Regions from separate parts of the Corynebacterium epidermidicanis genome, predicted to be linked through region 4. Evidence: predicted binding sites of a transcription regulator. Region 4 holds the regulator's gene; each other region holds the start of a gene.
What was found. The regulator LexA, encoded in region 4, represses DNA repair genes until DNA is damaged. The targets are predictions, from matches to a motif close to CGAACANNTGTTCG.
Positions count from the first base shown of each region.

Region 1: the regulator LexA is predicted to act here: its motif matches at 1,795-1,808, upstream of CEPID_RS10615 (HNH endonuclease signature motif containing protein).
Region 2: the regulator LexA is predicted to act here: its motif matches at 1,530-1,543, upstream of CEPID_RS05050 (HNH endonuclease signature motif containing protein).
Region 3: the regulator LexA is predicted to act here: its motif matches at 1,423-1,436, upstream of CEPID_RS10910 (HNH endonuclease signature motif containing protein).

Region 1 is NZ_CP011541.1:2,310,563-2,313,642, reverse strand. It holds gene CEPID_RS10620 (exodeoxyribonuclease III) at 1-530, opposite strand, end outside; gene CEPID_RS10615 (HNH endonuclease signature motif containing protein) at 564-1,697, opposite strand; gene CEPID_RS10610 (RDD family protein) at 1,908-2,498, shown strand; gene CEPID_RS10605 (N-acetylglutamate synthase, CG3035 family) at 2,524-3,080, opposite strand, start outside.
Region 2 is NZ_CP011541.1:1,079,111-1,082,190, reverse strand. It holds gene CEPID_RS05050 (HNH endonuclease signature motif containing protein) at 294-1,430, opposite strand; gene CEPID_RS05045 (ArsR/SmtB family transcription factor) at 1,600-2,061, shown strand; gene CEPID_RS05040 (serine hydrolase domain-containing protein) at 2,086-3,063, shown strand; gene CEPID_RS05035 (hypothetical protein) at 3,051-3,080, shown strand, end outside.
Region 3 is NZ_CP011541.1:2,380,868-2,383,947, forward strand. It holds gene CEPID_RS10910 (HNH endonuclease signature motif containing protein) at 1-1,325, opposite strand, end outside; gene CEPID_RS10915 (glycosyltransferase) at 1,489-2,307, shown strand; gene CEPID_RS10920 (glycosyltransferase family 2 protein) at 2,336-3,046, shown strand; gene CEPID_RS10925 (DUF2304 domain-containing protein) at 3,043-3,080, shown strand, end outside.
Region 4 is NZ_CP011541.1:1,526,291-1,529,370, reverse strand. It holds gene CEPID_RS07125 (carbohydrate kinase family protein) at 1-57, opposite strand, end outside; gene CEPID_RS07120 (DeoR/GlpR family DNA-binding transcription regulator) at 54-833, opposite strand; gene lexA (transcriptional repressor LexA) at 1,243-1,947, opposite strand; gene CEPID_RS07110 (hypothetical protein) at 2,414-2,821, shown strand; gene nrdR (transcriptional regulator NrdR) at 2,961-3,080, shown strand, end outside.

The DNA of each region.
Region 1 (3,080 bases), 780 kb from region 4:
GTTTTTCCGTCGAAGAAGCTGATGTCCCAGACGTCTTCGTCGAGGGGGGCGATGTTGAAGTCGCCGAGGAGGAGTAGTTGTTTTTCTGGCTGGTGGGCGAGGGTGTTTTCGACTTCGTTTGCGAGGGTGTCGAGCCAGCGCAGTTTGTAGTCGTAGTGCGGGTCGGCGATTTCGCGCCCGTTGGGGACGTAGAGGCTCCAGATCCGCACGCCGTCGCAGGTGGCACCTATGGCGCGTGCTTCGCGGGCTTGTGGTTTGGTGAGGTCTTTGTCGAAGCCGGGTTGTTGTGGGAAGTGTTTTTCGACGTCTTCGAGGCCTACCCGGGAGGCGATGGCTACGCCATTCCATTGGTTGAGTCCGTGGTAGGCAACTTCGTAGCCGGCGTTGGTGAAGGCTTGGTGTGGGAATTTGTCGTCGGACACTTTGGTTTCTTGCAGTGCGAGCACGTCGATGTCATGGCGCGCGAGGAAGTCCGTTACCCGGTCGATTCGGGTGCGGACTGAGTTGATGTTCCACGTGGCAATGCGCATGACCACTACCTTAGCGTGTGCGGGCGGTGTGGTTTAGGTGGGTTTGGATCTTCGCCCACCGGCGCGTTTGGCTCCGGGTGAGTTGTTGCGTTTCGGGATCCGTTGGTTGTTGAACCAGATGGGGATTCCGTCGTGCATTTCTAGGTGTTGTTTTTGGTGACTGTCGTCGTTTCTTCGATGGTGTTTGGGGCACAGGAGTGCGAGATTGTCGATGCTTGTTGGGCCACCTCGGGACCAGGGGATGACGTGGTGGGAGTCGCATCGGCTGACGGGCTCTCCGCATCCGGGGTGCTGGCAGACGAAGTCTCGGGCCAGCAGCGCTACTCGCTGGTAAAAGTTCGCGCAGCGTTCGCCTGTGCTGAGGGATATGATCGCGCCGTTGTGGTCGTGGACAGCGATGTAGTCGCTAATGCGATCGCCGGCCAGGTTGGCGATGTCAAAGATGTTCAGGTCGATCCCAACGTTGGTGCCAAATTTGGTGCGCCAATCGAAATTATCGGCATCGGTGACGGAAATGACGAGGCTGGCATGTCCAGTTGCGACGACGCGATCGCTCGAGGCCCACTTGAGTACTTGATGGAAGGCGTCGAGGTTGCGCTGGGCGACAGTCCGATGCGGGGTGTCTTCGTCTTTCTCGGCGTGGAAAGCTCGATCGAGCATCGCCTTGAGCAGCGCAGCGGTTTTCGCCGGAGCGTAACCGAAGAAGCTGCATCCGCCGTGTTCGTCTTGGGAGCGTAGGGTGAAACGGCGCTGGTGATGGGCCTCGAAGGGGTCTTTGGCCAGCCGTTCGTTCTCCTCCCGGACTAGCTTCTTTACATATTCGTGCGTCTGTTTTACCGAGGACTCTGCGGCTGCGGTGGCACCCAAACGATAAATGCCAGAGCGTCGATCAGATGTGTTAGTCAGACGCTCGAGCGCAGACAGTATTGCGTCCTGGTGTTCGACAGATACGGCATCGTCCCATTCATGGTCTGCGCGACGCTTGATGATCCGCGCGGTTCGAGCTGAAGCGCCCTCTTCTTCGAGCTCAAAGCGCTCATGATCGCGAGCCATCTCAGTTTCTAGGCGCCCTACCAGCTCTTTAATCTCCAGAAGGCAGGCGAAATCATGGAATAACGGGCCGTCGATAAGCGCCTGCTTGAGCAGGTCTTTAGCTGCCTGAATCATGATTTCACCTCCTCCCTACAACCACTATTTTACCCCACAGGGAATAGAACGCAAGAGCGAAAACTAAAGTTGAAACAGCTGTGAAAGATGAGAAAAACAAACACTTGTGCGACGTTGAAAACCGTCAAGCCCACCGCGGGAACCAAAACTCCTCCCAGCCCGTTGACCCAATGGAGACCATTCCACGCGCCGTCATTTCATGGAGGTAACATGTCCAGCCCGCAGCCACAACGCCCGGCGCACGCGGAACCCCGCCCGGTCCATAAGGTTGGCCGGAAACTGCGCAGCGAGCTTAACGACGCCCTCCAGCCTCCCATTCAATACGGCGAAATGGAGACCTACCAGGCGTTTCTTCCTGGGCGCAATACCGGTTTGAGGTCAGTAGACAATGCGCCGGTGGTACGCAGGATTGGCGCACTAGCTATTGATTTGGCGATCTACCTGGGTTCGATGTTGACGATTATCGTTGCGTTTTCGATCGCCTTGGGGCAGCCGTGGCTGTTGGCCCTGATTCTCGCATTGCCACTGGGATTCTTCTTAAGCCAGTCAGTTTTTGATGCCACGGGCGGGACGATCGGCAAGCGGACGATGGGCCTGCGTGTAGTTGGCCCCGCTCACACACCGGTGGATTTCGGGCAAGCAGCCAAGCGAAATGCCTGGTTGTTGCTGCCGTTGATCCCGGTTGCTGGGCCGGTGGCTGCGGTTGGCGTTGGCTTGTGGTTCTCGGGCGTCGCTAAGGCAGACGCTTTTGGCGTGGCGCCCCATGACCGGCATGCCCGCACCCGGGTGGTCCAGCGCTAAACCACCTGCAGCGCTAAACGACGACCTATTGCGGGCTATGTGCGTATCGGTGCCGATGGTGTTCGGTGAAGCCTAACTTGTCGTAGAGGCCAAGACCAGCCTCGTTGGTAGCGACGACCTGCAGATATGCCTGGGTAGCTCCCATCTGCGCTCCCCAGGACAGCATTGCTGCGCCGAGCGCGCTGGCGAGGCCGCGGCGTCGATAAGCAGCAGCAACTTCCACGGCCGAATAGCCCAGGTATTGCTCGTCGCCGCCTGCAGTGATGGTGGCGCGGGTGATGGCCACGATTTCGCCACTGTCGGATCGGATCGCGCCGAATCCCAGGTGCCCCTCGATCTCTTGCTGCAACAGACGTAACGCATGTTCGGGCAGCGGCTGACCGCGGAAATGATAGAGGTCGAGCCAGTCCGGCGTTGGGGCGTCCAGTACCTCGAAATGAAAACCCGCTGGTGGAGAAAATGACGGCGCGGGCTGCAAACTGCGCGTCATGACAACGATCTCCGGACCGAAACTCCAACCGCTTGCCCGCGCGAACTGCAGCGCAGTCGGCGCGATGCGATCAGGGACCAAAATACTCGGTG
Region 2 (3,080 bases), 450 kb from region 4:
GGGCGGTGGAGAAAATTCCCTTCGTCGTGGCCCCGTTCGGTTACCACCCCCTGGTTTGCCGAACGGGGCCATCTCGTACCGGGCCACAAACTTCGGCGGTCCCCCCGGACCGTTGAAGTTTGAGCCCCAGCACGTCCCCCAAGGAAATATTAACTTGATTGATATAGTTGCGCTCGTCACATCTACAAATTTTCTAAAGATTACGTACGCGCACACCCCAAACTGGCCCGCTGACCAGCTGGTTTACGTTCTTAGGTGGTGGAAAACTTTTTTGGCATCGACGCTGGGCGTGCTTACGTTTCGCCGTTGACACGACGTCCGCCTGCACGCTTGGCTGCCGGAGAGTTATTTCGTTTCGGCAGGAGATGCTTGTTCAGCCAATAAGGAATCCCGTTGAACAATTCGACGTGTTGTTCCACAAAACTATCATCGTTTCTTCGATGATGCTTGGGGCACAGCAAACTCAGGTTTCCTATAGAGGTCGGGCCTCCCCTCGACCAGGGAACTACATGGTGGGCATCGCACCTGCTTGCCGGCTCGGAACAGCCCGGATGTTGGCAGACCAGGTCTCGGGCCATCAGCGCGATGCGCTGGAGAAAATTGGCGGACCGCTCTGCGGTGGAGAGTTCTTTGACGGCTCCATTGTGGTCGTGGACGACGATGTAGTCAATGATGGAGTCACCGCTAAGCTTAGCGAGATCGTAGAGATTAAGATCGATTCCCACATTGGTGGAGAACTTCCCCCGCCAGTTGAACTTGTCATGTTCTGTCACGGAAATAACCAAGCTGGCATGTCCCGTGCGGGAAATGCGCTGGCTCGATGCCCATTCCAACATGAGTGCAAACGCATCAAAATTTCGTTGCGCGATGGTCCTGTTCTCCCCGACTTCTTCATTGTCGGAGCGGAAGGCACGATCCATGAGTGACTTCAGCAATGCAGCGGTAGCTGCCGGCGCATAGCCAGAAAATGCGCAGCCACCGTGCTCGTCCTGGGAACGAAGTTGGAATCGACGCTGTCGCTCGGCTTCAAAAGGGTCTTTTGCCAGACGTTCGTTTTCTTCCCGCACTAGCTTCTTGGCAAACTCGTGCGTTTGCTTCACCGACGATTCCAGCGCAGCAGTGGCCGCTTCGGCGTAGATCTCCTCCCGCCGTGGCGAACTAGACGACAACTTCTCTAGCGCAGCCAGGATCGCATCCTGCTGTTCGACCAGTACGCCTTCATCCCAACGATTATTCGTCCGACGAATGATCTTGCGCGCAGTACCGGCTGAAGCGCCCGATTCTTCCAGTTCAAACCGCTCACGATCACGTGCCATCTCAGTCTCGAGACGGCCAATTAACTCTTTGATTTCAACAAGGTCAGCGAAGTCATCGAAGCAGGGGCCGTCGATAAGCGCCTGACGGAGCGCCTGTTTTGCTTGCCTGATCATGACTCCACCTCCTTGGCTTCCTACCTCAATCTTAGCGAAACAAAATTAGAACGCAAGTGCTAACAGAAAAGTTGAAACCAATGAGAAAACTGTTACAAATGAACATTTGTGCGAGAGATAACACCGCACACGCACCACAACATCTCCAAAATTCTGTAGTTTTAGAAATATGGAGAAAGACATCGCACAGTGGCTTGCGGAACTCGAGGATCGGGTCCGCAAACTCGAAGCAACCGCAGCAACCGAAGCAACCGAAGCAACCGAAACCAACCCCACCACCCCCGGAACCATCCAGTTTTCCGGCGCAATCAAACTGCAAGACCGCACCTACCGCTACGAATGGGTGCGCCCCGCCGAACATCTCCTCAGTGACTCGTTCGAAGACTCTCTCACGAGGGTCGCGGCGCTCGCCCACCCGCTCCGACATCAGATTTTGCGCGCCCTTCTCCAGCATCCGGCCACCGTTTCCGAGCTTGTCGACGCCGGGTTGTCCTCCACCGGCACGACCTATCACCATCTGAGCGCACTGCAATCGGCCGGGTGGGTCGAGAAGAGTGGCGGCGCTTTCAGCATTCCGCCGGCCCGGGTTGTTCCTCTCCTCACCATCATCGCAGCAGGCGAACCGCACTAATTCAACGCGAACAAAGGACTAACTATGAAGAAAGCTAGTGCAATACTCATCGGTTTAGTTGTTTTTTCAACCCTATTATTTGCTGGCCCCCAGCTTGTCCGTCTTTCGTCCCGCCCCACCGGAAACGCGGAGCTAGCCACCGCGATAAAGTCCAACGCTCCTAAAGGCGCACACGAAGTGGCAGGGTTTGTCTACACCCCAGAGCAGACCTCTTTCGCTGGCCTTGGCGCCGACGAGAACACAGAAGTTGAGATTGGCTCGGTGACCAAAACCTTCACCGCCGAGTTGCTGCGCCAAGCAGTTGAGCGAGGTGAGGTCACTTTAGATACCAAAGTGAAGGACATTATCGATCCCCACGGAGCGGCCATTGGTGAGGCGACGCTCGCCGAGCTGGCCAATCATACCGCCGGTCTCCCCCGCAATCCTGGCCTGGACCCACTCGCCCTCGTAGTCGAGCGCAACCCTTACGCCAAAGTCAGCCGAGACGACGTCATCAACCTGGCACTCGAAGCGAAGCTCAAGAACCAGGGCACCAGGACCTACTCAAACTTAGGGGTGGCTTTCTTGGGGCAACTCCTTGCGAAAAAGTCAGGCCGCAGTTGGGAGGATATGGTGCAGGAGGATATCTTGACGCCACTGAACATGCGCGACACGTACGTCGCTAAGCCGGGCACTACCGCGCAGCACCCGACGGCATCGCACGGATTAAACAGCCGGGGGCGGGCAGCAGCCAAGTGGGAGATGGATGGCTACGCTCCAGCTGGGGCAATCCGATCGACCCCGGCGGATATGGCCAAGTTCGTCGCTCATGTTCACGACCACGGCGTCCCCGAATTCGCCTGGCGGCATGACGACGACTCAATCTGGCACAACGGCGGGACAGGTGGATACAGCACAATGCTGGTATTTACCCCTGACCAGCAGAAAGCAGCCTTCGTAGTCACCGACACAACCGCGTCAGTCAATCAACTCGGAAAGGACCTATTGACATGGCAACCCTAATTTCCTGGATACTGCCC
Region 3 (3,080 bases), 850 kb from region 4:
CCGGGAATGAACCACGTCGCCGGGTGCGCGTTACGACAATACGTCCGCTGTGGATCCAACTGCTCCGGCGGGCAAATGACTTGGAACCCACCGGGTAGGACGTGGGTCCACCACTTGTTTTTGTTGCGGTGATAATCATCGACATTGCGGTGCGTCCGGTGCCCTAACAACATGAGGTTGTTCGGTTCGGTTCGGCCACCGCGGACCCAAGCACGGATATGGTGAATTTCGCACCAGGCCGCGGGCAAGTCCGACCCCGGAGTTTGATCGACCCCTTGCGATGCGACCAGCCCTAGGTAGTGATAGACATCTGCACCTCGCTTGAACTTGCCGAGCTCCAAAAGGTTCCCAGTCTCGGAATCTAGCACTGCGCAAAAGGCGTCCCGGTCCGCGCCAAGCCGCAGGAGGTCACGCATTGGCAAAAGCGTCCCCACATCGGTGGCGACCACCCCAGTGCCCTCAATAAGCTGTTCCCTCGTCATCGTGGCTACCACAGTTGAGCACCCCCGCGTTGGAGGCATGGGCCCCTTTCGGTGCAATGCGTACTTCAGTGCTGCCACCAATGCATCGTGTTGGCGCTGGGTCGAGGTCCTTTTGTCATCCTCTTTTTCACCTGGGCTTAATAGGTCGCCAGGGCCGGCGTAGTCAGCGAATAGTCTGCTAAGTAGGGCGTGTAATTCTGGCGTCGCGGTGACGCATAGCCGTGCCATGAGATTAGAGTCTTGCTTACTTAAGGCTGCCCCGCGTCGCTTTCTTCGCATGGCATCGGCGGCTTTGTCATCGAGTGCAAGACCCTGCAATATCTTGTGTGCCGCCTTGCGCAGATCTTCGATGCACAGGGACGTAGCTAAGTCCCCAAGCGTAGTTTCGACGTATTCAAAGACCTCTCCAGCAAGCACTTTAGGGAGGGTATCCAAGGTGGATCCGATGACTTCAGCCGCGCCAATTTCTGCTTCTCCGGCAGCGCAGTGCCTGGCTAAGGTCGGCAATTGGGGCAACCTCGGCTGAGGTGAAGAGAGACTGACTCTTTCAGAAAATAGCCGTTGCGCTGCGCATATATAGTTATTCAACTGTCTTCGGGTGATGCGCAGGTCATGCAAGATGGCATTGCGCTGGTTACGCGACTCAGCGCGCAGCAGCCCGGCCTCGATAAGTTGATGAATCATGCAAACAGAGGCGTATTCCGCCTTGCGGATCGTAACCCGCTGCTCGCTGAGCAAGTGTCTAAGGCGAACTGGTTCGGCTCGATCGATGGCATCGGTGAATTCGTTGAGAAGTTCGTCTATGTGAGTGAGTAGGTTGTGGATGTGCTCGTGTCTGTGCATGTCTTCACCTAATCAGAACCCCTGGACAACAATCCCCCATAAGTTCGAAAGCACTCGTGCAGCCAGCAATTCAACTGCGGATTTAACCGAATACATTAGAACACCTGTTCCCCACCCGGCCCTTATTGAGCCACGCTGGCCCGAACCGGCTAATATCAAAACCATGCCGACGCTAGCCGCCCTCGTCACCGTGTATCACCGCATTGACCCCACCGAATTACACCAGTGCCTCGATTCATTAGCCCGTCAAACCCGGCGCGCTGATGAGATTGTGATCGTGGAAGATGGCCCCGTCGGCACCGCGCTTCGGAAGGTCATCGATGAGTTTGTGCAGCTCAACCCCGAAGCGCGCACCGTGGTACTGTCCCGAAACCAGGGTGCGGGGCCCGCCTCGCAAGCTGGCCTCAACACCATCCACACCGATTTCGTCGCGCGCCTCGATGCTGACGACATCGCTGACCCGACGCGCTTCGCCAAGCAACTGGATTTCTTCGCAAATCACCCCCACCTGGACGTTTTAGGCACTGCGTTGGCGGAATTTGCCGGCAGCACCGACAACATCGTGGGCGTTCGGACGCTTCCGGAGCAACACACACAGATCGCGAAGTACGCGCTCATCAACTCCCCCATCAACAACCCAAGCGTGATGATCCGTACTGCAGCCATCAAAGAAGCCGGAGGCTATCGCGCCGTCCATCTCATGGAGGACTACGACCTCTACGCACGTCTGCTGGCCTGCGGAAAGAAATTCCATAACTTACCAGAGCCACTGACATTCTTCCGCATCTCTGACGCCGTCTTCCAACGCCGCACCGGCAAAGGCATGTTGGAGGCCGAGCGTCAGATCCAGCGCAACCTAACAAGTTACGGTCTGATCTCCAAGAAGCGCGCGATGGCCAATTTCCTCATCCGTACCGCCTACCGACTTCTGCCCAGCACAGCTCTAAAAGCTGCTTACGGCACGTTGTTCCACCGTAGATAATCCCGAGTGCGTTAGGCTACCTAACATCATGGAAAACTCATCTCCTGCCAGCTACCACGACACGTGGCTAGTGATCCCGTGCTACAACGAAGGCGCGGTGATCCACGATGTTATCGAAAACGCTCGACAGACCTTCCCTAACATCGTCGCCGTCAACGATGGCTCTGCCGATGATTCCGCCACCCAAATTCACGCCTCGGGCGCCCACTTGGTGAACCACCCGGTAAACCTCGGCCAAGGGGCCGCGATCCAAACGGGCGTCGAATATGCCCGCTCCCAGCCGGGGGCACAGTACTTTGTCACCTTCGACGCAGACGGCCAGCACCAGGTCAAGGACGTGGTGAACATGCTGGCGCGTTTGCGTCAGGAGCCGGTAGACATCATCGTCGGCACCCGTTTCGGCAGGCCGCGAAAAGAAGACGACCAGGTGCCTTTGATTAAGCGCATCGTGCTGAAGACCGTCGTTATGCTCTCGCCACGCACCCGACGCCTGGGACTTACCGACGCGCATAACGGCCTGCGTGTTTTCAACAAGAAGGTCGCTGACGAGCTGAACCTGCGCATGAATGGCATGAGCCACGCCTCGGAATTTGTCTCCCTGATGGACGAGATGAAGTGGCGCGTCAGCGAAGAACCAGTCGACATTTTGTACACCGAATACTCCATGAGCAAGGGCCAATCGCTCATCAACGGTGTCAACATTCTCGCTGACGGCCTACTCGCAAGGAAACTGCCATGATCGGACAAACCCTCATCCAACTCTTGCTCCTGGT
Region 4 (3,080 bases):
GCCGTCGCTGTGTGCGGTCCGGTCAAGAGATGGCGTCGGAGTTATGGTTACGATCATGAGGCCACGATGACTTGGATTTCGCGGTCACGCAAGGCATCAACCATGGATTGTGGGGCTCCGCTATCTGTGATGACAACATCAATATCATCAATGCCTGCAAAACTAACCAGGTAATCGTTGCCCATCTTTGTAGAATCGCACAGGACGACGACTTTCTGAGCATTGGTGATCATAGCGCGCTTCACAGCTGCCTCCTGGGAATCCGCCGTCGAAAGTCCGTGGTCTAGGGTCAGCGCGTTGGTACCGATGAATGCCACATCGGCGCGCATCAGCGCTAACGTCCGCAAAGCAGTGTCGCCGACGACAGCCTGGGTAATTGCACGTACCGTGCCGCCTAGCAACTGAACTTCGTCCAAGCCGGAATTCGCCAAGCTCAAAGCGATAGAAAGACTGTTGGTGACTAATGACCAGCGGTGGGCATTGGGGTGGGCAACAAGAACGTCAGCGAAGGACGCCAAGGATGTTCCTGCGTCGAGGAAGATACCTCCGTGTGAATCCGGTACAAATGCTATGGCCTCGCGGGCGATAGCGTTCTTCGCACCCGAGGCCGAACGCGCGCGAGTATCAATGCTGAATTCGGTGGTTTGGAAACTTTGGGTAGCCACCGCGCCACCGTGCACGCGATGCACGATGCCTTCCTGGTCGAGCACCGCCAAATCTCGACGGATGGTCTCGGCAGTAACCTCGAAACGTTGGGACAGCTCGGTGACGTTGACGCGCCCCTCTACGGCTGTCAATGAAGCAATTTGTCGACGTCTTTCTTCCGCGTACATGAGCATCTCCTTACATGGCAGTAACCGGAGTTGATAGCGGTTAAGCGAGTGGGTTGTCGCCGAATCAACCGGGTTTACAAAAGCGGGTGAGCTAGCCGAAACCTCCGCAGTCATCGACACGCGCTCGAGCGAACCGGCTCAGAGTATTGGGTGGGCATCGGGGCGCGGCCGAACAACATGCGTGGGTTTTTCCAAACTTGTACCTACATTTTGGCACGGAATAATGCCCGTTCGGTCAGAGTAGGGCGATATCACAGAGAAACTCACAAAGCTACCCCGATATTGGGGGTAGCTCTCGGGTGTAGCGACTGCGGGAATGTTTTGGGAGTAGTACTGCAGAAATGCACGTCGCTCCCTGCCATCCTTAGTCCCGGTTGGGGGAAGTCTTCGAGCGTTGTTCGTAAAAGACCTAGAGCTTGCGAAGTACTGATACTACCTTGCCCATAATTTGTGCCTCTTCGCCTGGGATCGGCGAAAAAGACTCGTTATGTGGCAAGAGCCAAATGCCGGTGGAATCTTTGTGAAATTCCTTGACCGTTGCCTCTCCGTCGAGCATCGCAGCGACAAACTCACCTTGTTCTGCCACCGGTTGTGAGCGAACTACAACCCAGTCGCCATCCAAAATGCCGACATCGCGCATGGACTCGCCTACGACCTGCAGCATGAATAGCTCACCATCGCCGACGATCTCCGCGGGCATGGGGAAATAGTCCTCAATGTGCTGCTCTGCCAGGATCGGATTGCCAGCTGCAATGTTGCCGACGATGGGGATGAAGTTAGCTGGGCTCGCCCCCTCCGGCGCTGCATGCTTCTTTGCTTCTTTCCAACCCACCTTGGGGCCTGACTTCTTTTTGTTGGCATCGGGGATGACCCTGACATCTACCGCTCGTGGTTTATTCGGATCCCGGCGGAGGTATCCCTTTTCTTCGAGCTGACGAAGCTGATATGCCACAGAAGACGTGGATTGTAGCCCCGCGGCATCACCAATCTCGCGGATGCTTGGCGGGTAACCGCGCAGGACAACTGCATCGCGGATTACTTCTAGGATACGGCGCTGGCGATCGGTCAACTTGGCCAGATCTGGCTGATTCTTTTTGGGCGCGTTCATCGACATCTCTTTCTCGTTGACAGTGGTGGGGCTGTGCTTAGTGTTTGTTGGTGAGGGGGTTGTGTGGTGGACCTAGGGGCGTGCATACGGCTTGGCAAGAGCGGCGAGAAGAAAAAACTATTGGGTGGGATTCTTGCTTCTTCTTTAGTTCTATTCGATCGAACGCACTTTAGCAATGCAACGCGCCTAAGACTTCGAAAATAGTGGGCCGAAAAGTCGAACAAGTGAGTTGTGTGAGAAGGAGTAAAGGCGCCGATAGAAGGAAAATACCTGGTAATCCAAGTAGTTTCAGTGTAGGTTAAGAGATTTTTCGAAAATGTTCGAAAATGGGCTTGCGGTGTTCGAATTTACAGTGCTATAACTTGGGTACAACAAAAAGTTCGAACAGGTGCGCGACGTCTTGTCTGTCCTTGTCTAGGGGTGCGGTTAAGGTCAGCGGCGTAAATACATAAACCTAATTTGAGGAGAAGTCATGACCACCGTTATTAATCGCAATCGCCAAGTCCCGACCGTTCGTACCGAAACGGTAGCCATCGTGCAACCCGCTTCAGTATGGGATGGCGGGGCATTGGCCACACACCCGAGCCGTGACCACCGAGTTCGCAGTACCCACGTTGACTTTCGGAGAGATCGTCCGGCGGATGAGCGAGCGATTGAAACAAGATCGAACTACTGGGGCAACCTCGGTAATGGAATAAAGCAACTCATTCTTGGCGGAATCTTTGGTAGTGCGATCGTTATCGGTCTATTGCTCGCGGGCCCAGAGAAGACGGACAGCGCTTCGACTTTGGAATTCGGTGCGACAGCTACGGCGGGTGCCCCGGCAGGTGCCGGACATGCTACTAACGGGGTAGTGCCCGCAGCCGTACTCGCAAAATAGGTATTGAACAGTCACCGAAGAATTGGTCTACAACGCAATCGGATCGCTGCGATTAGCAGATTTGCAGAACACGATAGAATGTGGGGCGACATTCGCTTTGTCGTTTGTGCACTAAACCCCAAATTCGAAAGAGCGTGCCGTGTATTGCCCCTTCTGCCATCATGACTCATCTCGTGTCATCGATTCCCGAGTGATCGACGCAGGTGCCGCAATCCGTCGACGTCGCGAGTGCACCAACTGCGAAGGGCGCTTCACTACT